3 regions of the Kitasatospora sp. NPDC048722 genome follow, and region 3 is predicted to be linked to each of the others. Evidence: riboswitches for the same ligand, from Rfam matches in the RefSeq annotation. Region 3 holds a riboswitch; each other region holds the start of a gene.

Evidence for each region. A riboswitch is a leader RNA that binds a small molecule or an ion and turns the genes downstream of it on or off. The one in region 3 is predicted to bind thiamine pyrophosphate.
Region 1: another riboswitch for thiamine pyrophosphate. It lies ahead of thiC (phosphomethylpyrimidine synthase ThiC); the one in region 3 lies ahead of thiO (glycine oxidase ThiO).
Region 2: another riboswitch for thiamine pyrophosphate. It lies ahead of AB0C76_RS13060 (cytosine permease); the one in region 3 lies ahead of thiO (glycine oxidase ThiO).

What each region holds. Positions count from the first base shown of each region.
Region 1 covers NZ_JBEZGX010000015.1:128,909-131,164, forward strand. The annotation lists gene AB0C76_RS14220 (SPFH domain-containing protein) at 1-400, opposite strand, end outside; gene AB0C76_RS14225 (hypothetical protein) at 574-774, opposite strand; TPP riboswitch at 872-1,006, shown strand; gene thiC (phosphomethylpyrimidine synthase ThiC) at 1,001-2,256, shown strand, end outside.
Region 2 covers NZ_JBEZGX010000014.1:25,042-27,297, forward strand. The annotation lists gene AB0C76_RS13060 (cytosine permease) at 1-1,355, opposite strand, end outside; TPP riboswitch at 1,348-1,495, opposite strand; gene AB0C76_RS13065 (trypsin-like peptidase domain-containing protein) at 1,729-2,256, shown strand, end outside.
Region 3 covers NZ_JBEZGX010000029.1:92,225-94,480, forward strand. The annotation lists gene thiO (glycine oxidase ThiO) at 1-1,085, opposite strand, end outside; TPP riboswitch at 1,080-1,192, opposite strand; gene AB0C76_RS22125 (FAD-dependent oxidoreductase) at 1,321-2,256, shown strand, end outside.

The sequences.
Region 1 (2,256 bases), on a different contig from region 3:
TGGACCGCAGGTGACCGGCGAACACGTTGTGGACCCGCTGGCCCATCATCTTCTGCTGGTCCAGGAAACGCCGGGCGGCGTTGGCGATCGACACCGAGTCGTCGCCGACCTTGAAGATCACGACACCCTTGACGTGCACCGGGATGCCCTGCTGCGTCACGCACTCGACGTCCAGCTCGGCCTCGTTGAGGTCCAGCGACAGGCGGCGCACCGCCTGCATGCCCGGGACGACGAAGGTGCCCCGCCCGGTGACGATCCGGAAGCCCAGGCCGTCCCCGTGCTTCGACCCGGAGATGATCAGTGCCTCGTTCGGCTCGGCGACCCGCCACATGAGTTTGAACAGGATGATCACAACGATGATGGAGGCCACCACGGCCCCCGCGACGACGCCGACAACCATCGGCCGACTCCCCCTTCAAGGCACACCGCTCCGTGGCTGCGCGTGGTTGTGCAGGAGTGCGCGGACGCGGTGGCAGCGGAGATTCTGCGCCTGTTCGTGCGGGTGCGCCAGTAGGTGACGTCGTGACTTCGTCCCGGTCCTGTCACGGGCCCCGTGACGAGGGGGATCGTCCGTCAGACCGGCGACACGAACACCGTCCGCGGCGCCTGGTACTCGACCACGATCACCTGCGTGCCCGTCGGCAGCGGATCCCCCGGCACCGCCAGGTACGCCAGGAACGCCTCCGTCCCCTGCCGCTCGGGCACGTGAACCAGCACCTCCCCGACCAGTCCCGCGCCGACCTTCCCCGTGACCCGCCCCGTCAGTCCGATCATGGGCTCCAGTCTGTGCCCGCCGCCCGTCCACCGGAAGCCCTCTGGACCTGCGGCGATCCGCTCGCTACGGTGTTGGGCGTCATGCGCAGGCAACACCGCCTGCGGACGCGGGAGCTCGGAGCACCGGGCTGAGAGGGCGCTGAACGGTCCGTCGACGGACGGCCGGAGGCTGTGCCGACCGCAGGAACCTGGACCGGGTAATGCCGGCGTAGGGAGTGAAGGTCAGATGACCACGTTCGACGCACAGCCGCAGTCTGCCCAGAGCGCCCCCAGCAGCGAGCGCACCGGCTACCCGACCCCGGCCTGGCGCAAGGCCCACCGCGAGGGATCCCGCCCCGATCTGCGGGTCCCGTTCCGCGAGGTGGTGCTCACCAACGGCAGGACCGTTCCGCTGTACGACACCTCCGGCCCGTACACCGACCCCGCCTACGAGCCCGACGTGCGCCGCGGCCTGCCCGCCCTGCGCGACGCGTGGATCCGCCAGCGCGGCGACGTCGAGGAGTACGACGGCCGCGAGGCCCGCCCCGAGGACGACGGCATCAAGCACACCTCGCCGCGCGGCGGGAACCTGCGCAACCTCGACGCCGTCTTCCCCGGCCGCCCCCGCCGCCCGCTGCGCGGCCGCGGCGGCGCCGCCGTGACCCAACTCGCCTACGCCAAGCGCGGGATCGTCACGCCGGAGATGGAGTTCGTCGCCCTGCGCGAGGGCCTGGCCCCCGAGTTCGTGCGCGACGAGGTGGCCCGCGGCCGTGCCGTCATCCCGGTGAACGTGAACCACCCCGAGGTGGAGCCGGCGATCATCGGCACCAACTTCCTGGTGAAGATCAACGCCAACATCGGCAACTCCGCCGTCACCTCCTCGATCGAGGAGGAGGTGGAGAAGATGACCTGGGCCACCCGCTGGGGTGCCGACACCGTCATGGACCTCTCCACCGGCCGCAACATCCACACCACCCGCGAGTGGATCCTGCGCAACTCCCCCGTGCCGATCGGCACCGTGCCGCTCTACCAGGCCCTGGAGAAGGTCGACGGCAGGGCCGAGGAGCTGAGCTGGGAGGTCTACCGGGACACCATCATCGAGCAGTGCGAGCAGGGCGTCGACTACATGACCGTCCACGCCGGCGTGCTGCTGCGGTACGTCCCGCTCACCGCCCGCCGCAAGACCGGCATCGTCTCGCGCGGCGGCTCGATCATGGCCGCCTGGTGCCTGGCGCACCACAAGGAGAACTTCCTCTACACGAACTTCGAGGAGCTCTGCGACATCCTCGCCGCCTACGACGTCACCTTCTCGCTCGGTGACGGCCTGCGGCCCGGTTCCATCGCCGACGCCAACGACGAGGCGCAGTTCGCCGAGCTGCAGACCCTCGGCGAGCTCGGCCGGATCGCCCGCGAGCGCGACGTCCAGGTGATGATCGAGGGCCCGGGCCACGTCCCGATGCACAAGATCAAGGAGAACATGGATCTCCAGAAGGAGATCTGCGA
Region 2 (2,256 bases), on a different contig from region 3:
GACGTCCACTCCTGCGGGGTGAAGTGCAGCGCCCCCTGGGCCGAGGTCCAGAAGTCGGTCCACCAGCCGGCCACCGGGGTCGGCGCGATGAACTGGTAGACCGCGAAGCCGAGCACCCACGGCAGCAGCATCAGCCAGCGCGAGGGCGCCTCGGCGGTGAGGTTCCAGCCGTTGCGGCCGGCGCCGAAGAAGTAGTCCACCGCCAGCACGGCCAGCAGCGGCACGAAGACCGAGCCGATCAGGCCGAGGAAGTTGGTGTAGGTGTCGGTGAACTTGTCGATCCGCAGCGCCAGCACGGTGGTCAGCAGGCCGATCGCGCCGGACAGCACCCGCCGGTCCGCCCGCGGCAGCAGGTTCTGCACCGACATCGCGGTCGAGTACACGTTGGCGAAGGACTGGTCCGTCTCGCGCAGCACCAGCACCAGCAGGAACAGCCAGCCCGCCCAGACGCCGAGGAAGGAGTCGAAGATCTTGTTCGGGTCGCCGTCGGACTGCAGCAGCGCCATCAGGCCCAGCGCGTAGCACCACACCTGGGCGAAGGTGTAGCCGGAGAAGCTGCCCCAGAACGCCGAGCGCGGCGTGCGCGAGTGCCGGGTGTAGTCGGCGGCGAGCGGGACGAAGGAGATCGACACCGCGATCATGGCGTCGGTGGCGCCCAGGAAGCCGTGCCAGTTGCCCTTGCCCGGGTCGGGCACGCCGTGCCGGCCCAGCTGGACGGTCAGGTAGACCATCGCGACGGCGACGGCGCCCGCCACGAAGCGCCGCAGCACCCGGATCGAGCCGAGCGGCCAGATCGTCAGCACGGTGGTCAGCCCGCCCGCGAGCAGGACGAACAGCCACCGGTAGCCGTCGGTGTGGGCGACCGTCTGCGCGCCCGCCGCGATCGTCAGCAGCTCGAACACGCCCCAGCCGATGCACTGGACGATGTTCAGCAGCGTCGGGACGTAGGACAGCCGGGTGCCGAACAGCCCGCGCAGGTTCGCCATCGCCGGCGCGCCGGTGCGGGCGCCGATCAGCGCGGCCACGCCGAGCATCGCGGTGCCCACCGCGGTGCCGGCCACGATCGCGGTGCCCGCGGCGGCCAGCGAGAGCTCGCTGCCCGGCGCGCCGAGCACGGTGGCGGCGGTGGAGAAGCCGATCAGGCTGACGCCGAGGTTCATCCACAGCGCGAAGTGGTCGCGCAGGCGCAGCGTGCGCGGCGGCTCGGCGTCGAGGACGAGCGGCGCCTCGGCCTTGTCCGGCCGGTCCAGCAGCGCGGCCGCGGCGGCGGGCCCGTCGTGACCGGTCGTGGACGATTCGGAGAAACCCTTGGACTCGGGCGCGCCCGAAGAAGAGGATGGCGAAGCAGGCGGCATGGCCGATACTCCCTACGCCGGCATTACCCGGACAGGTTCCGGCGGTCAGCGCCCCCTCGACGGTCCGCCCGGGATCCCGTGGCGTACGGTCGACCAGCGCACTCTCAGCCTGGAAGGTCCAAGCTCCCGCGTGTCAGTTTGGAGCGACAGGCTAACCGGCACCGGGGCGAACGCCCAAGGCCAGGGGGCGTGCGGTCCGCATCGCGGGACGTTCGGCGGGGGTGGGGGAGCCGCCGCCGGGAACGTGTCGTCGAGCGGGGCCGTCGGTCCCGCCTAAGGATTCTTATGAGTTCTTCAGAGGGGTCCTTACGGCAATCGAATCGGCAGTGCGAAAAACTATGGTCCTTGGTTCTGTCAGCTATGGAGGTCGTCCGTGAGCACCGAGCGCGAGGTTGGGCCCACCGGGCCGCAGGGGGAGCAGCCCTCGAGCACTGAGGCCGCGGCAGCGGCCCCGGCTCCGGACGGGCACAAGCCCACCATGGCCTTCGGCAGGATCCCCGAGCCCGAGGCCCCGGCGGACGCCGCGCCGGCCGAGGGCGGGCACAAGCCGACCATGGCCTTCGGCCGGGTGCCCGAGCCCGAGGCCCCGGCGGACGCCGCGCCGGCCGAGGGCGGGCACAAGCCCACCGTGGCCTTCACCAAGGTCCCCGCGCCGGAGGCGGCGCCCGTCGCCCCCGCCGCGCCCGAGGTGGCGCCCGCCGCGCCGGTCGCCGAGAGCGGCTACATCGACGCCCCGCCGCCGGTCCTGCCGCCCGCCCCGGCCGCGCCCGCCGCCCCGGCTGCCCCGGCCGCGCCGGCCGCCCCCGCCGGCGAGGCCGCCCCGGCCCTGCCGCCGGTTGCCAATCCGTACGCGACGCCGACCCACGGCGTCCCCGCCGCCGGCGCGCACGACCCGTACGCC
Region 3 (2,256 bases):
AGCAGGTCGGCGGTGACCGGGGTGAGCAGGACGCCGTTGCGGTGGTGGCCGGTCGCGGCGACCAGGCCGGGCAGCTCGGTCGGTCCGAGCAGCGGCGCGTTGTCCGGCGAGCCGGGGCGCAGTCCGGCCGAGGTCTCGACGAGCGGGAGTTCGGTGATGCCGGGAACCAACTCGTGGGCGTCGCGCAGGAGTTCGTAGACCCCGCCGGCGGTGACGGTGGTGTCGTAGCCCTGTTCCTCGGTGGTCGCGCCGATCACCAGCTCGCCGTTCTCGCGCGGCACCAGGTACAGGTGCTGCCCGCGCACGACCGCGCGGACGTTGCGGTTGAGGAACGGCCGGTAGGCGTCGGGGATCCGCAGCCGCAGGATCTGTCCCTTCACCGGACGGACCGCCGGCAGCACGCCCTCGGGCAGGCCGGGCAGCCGGTGGCTGTGCGGGCCGGCGGCGAGGACGACCTGGTCGGCGGTGAGGGTCTCGCCGGTGCCGAGGCGGGCGCCGACGGCGCGGCCGTTCTCGACCAGCAGCTCGGTGGCCTCGGTGCGGTGGATCACGACGCCTGCGCGTTCGCAGGCGTGGACCAGCGCGGTCAGCAGCCGGCGGGGGTCCACCTGGTGGTCGTCGGCCACGTGCAGGCCGCCGCGCACGCCGGGGTCGAGCATCGGCTCCAGCTTGCGGGCCTCCCGGCCGGTGAGCCAGGTCGAGTCGAGGCCGAGCCGCTCGTGGAAGGCGTGCAGTTCGCGCAGTTCCGCGCGGTCGTCGGAGTCCAGCGCGACGGCGAGCGTGCCGCACCGCCGGTAGCCGGTGTCCTCGCCGCCGCTCGCCTCGGTGAGCTCGGCGGCGAAGGCCGCGTACCGCTCGTTCGAGGCCATCCCGAGGCGCAGCAGCGGCTCCTCGCCGTACTGCAGCTCGGTGACGGGGGCGAGCATCCCGGCCGCGACCGCGGCGGCCCCGCGACCGGGGGAGGGGTCGACCACGACGACGTTCCGCAGGCCGCGCTGTGCCGCCCGCCAGGCGACGGCGAGGCCGATGACGCCCCCGCCGATCACCAGCACGTCGGCGCGGGTGCCCGGTGCCAAGCGTGTCAAAGCTGCTCTTCTCCCTTCGCCGGTATGACCCGGATCAGGTTCGGACGGTCGCGGGCCGTGCCAGCCCGCCTCTCAGCCCGGTACGCCGGGCTCCCGTGATGGTGTCCCCACCATAACTCCGGTGGTCCGCCCGGCCGAAGGCCCGTACGCAGGGTGGACGGGCCCGGCGCGGCCCGCCCGTGCGCGGGGCGGACGGCCCGCCGGGGCGTGCGGGGCGGCTGAGTACAGTGGCGCCGTGGCAGAGCTGAGCGGAACTGATCGGGTGGTCGTCGTCGGGGCCGGGCTGGCCGGCGCACAGTGCGCGCTGGGGCTGCGGCGGGGCGGGTGGCAGGGGCGGATCGTGCTGGTCGGGGAGGAGCCGCACGCGCCGTACGACCGGCCGCCGCTCTCCAAGGACGTCCTGCTCGGCAAGAGCGACGCCACCACGCTGGACATCGACTTCCCGCACCTCGGCGTCGAACTGCTCACCGGCCGCCGCGCCACCGGACTCACCCCGGGCGTGCTGCACACCGACGCCGGCGACCTCCCGTACGGATCGCTGGTGATCGCCACCGGCGCGACGCCGCGCGCCCTGCCCGGCGCCGAGCGCGCCCACCTCCTGCACACCCTGGACGACGCGCTCGCCCTGCGCGCGCTGCTGCGGCCCGGCCTGCGCCTGGTGCTGGTCGGCGCGGGCTGGATCGGCGCGGAGGTGGCCACCGCCGCGCGGGAGACCGGCTGCGAGGTGACGGTCGTCGAGGCGGGCCCGGCGCCCGTTCCCGGTGCGCTGCCGAGGGAGGTCGGCGCGGCGATGGCCGCCTGGTACGCCGGGGCCGGGGTGGACCTGCGCTGCGGCGTCGGCGTCGCGGCCGTCGAGCCCGGCGCGGTCCTGCTGGCCGACGGTTCGCGCCTGCCCGCCGACGAGGTGGTCGTCGGCATCGGCGCCCGGCCCGCGACCGACTGGCTGGCCGGCACGGGCGTCGGACTGGACGCGACCGGGGCGGTCGTCGTGGACGAGCGGCTGCGCACGAGCCTGCCGGGCGTCTTCGCGGCCGGCGACTGCGTCAGCTACCCGTCGGCCCGCTCCGGCGCCCGGCTGGCCGTCCAGCACTGGGACCACGCGCTGCAGTCCGGCGAGGCGGCGGCCGCCGCCGTCCTCGGGGTGGACGCGCCGTACGACCCGGTGCCGTAC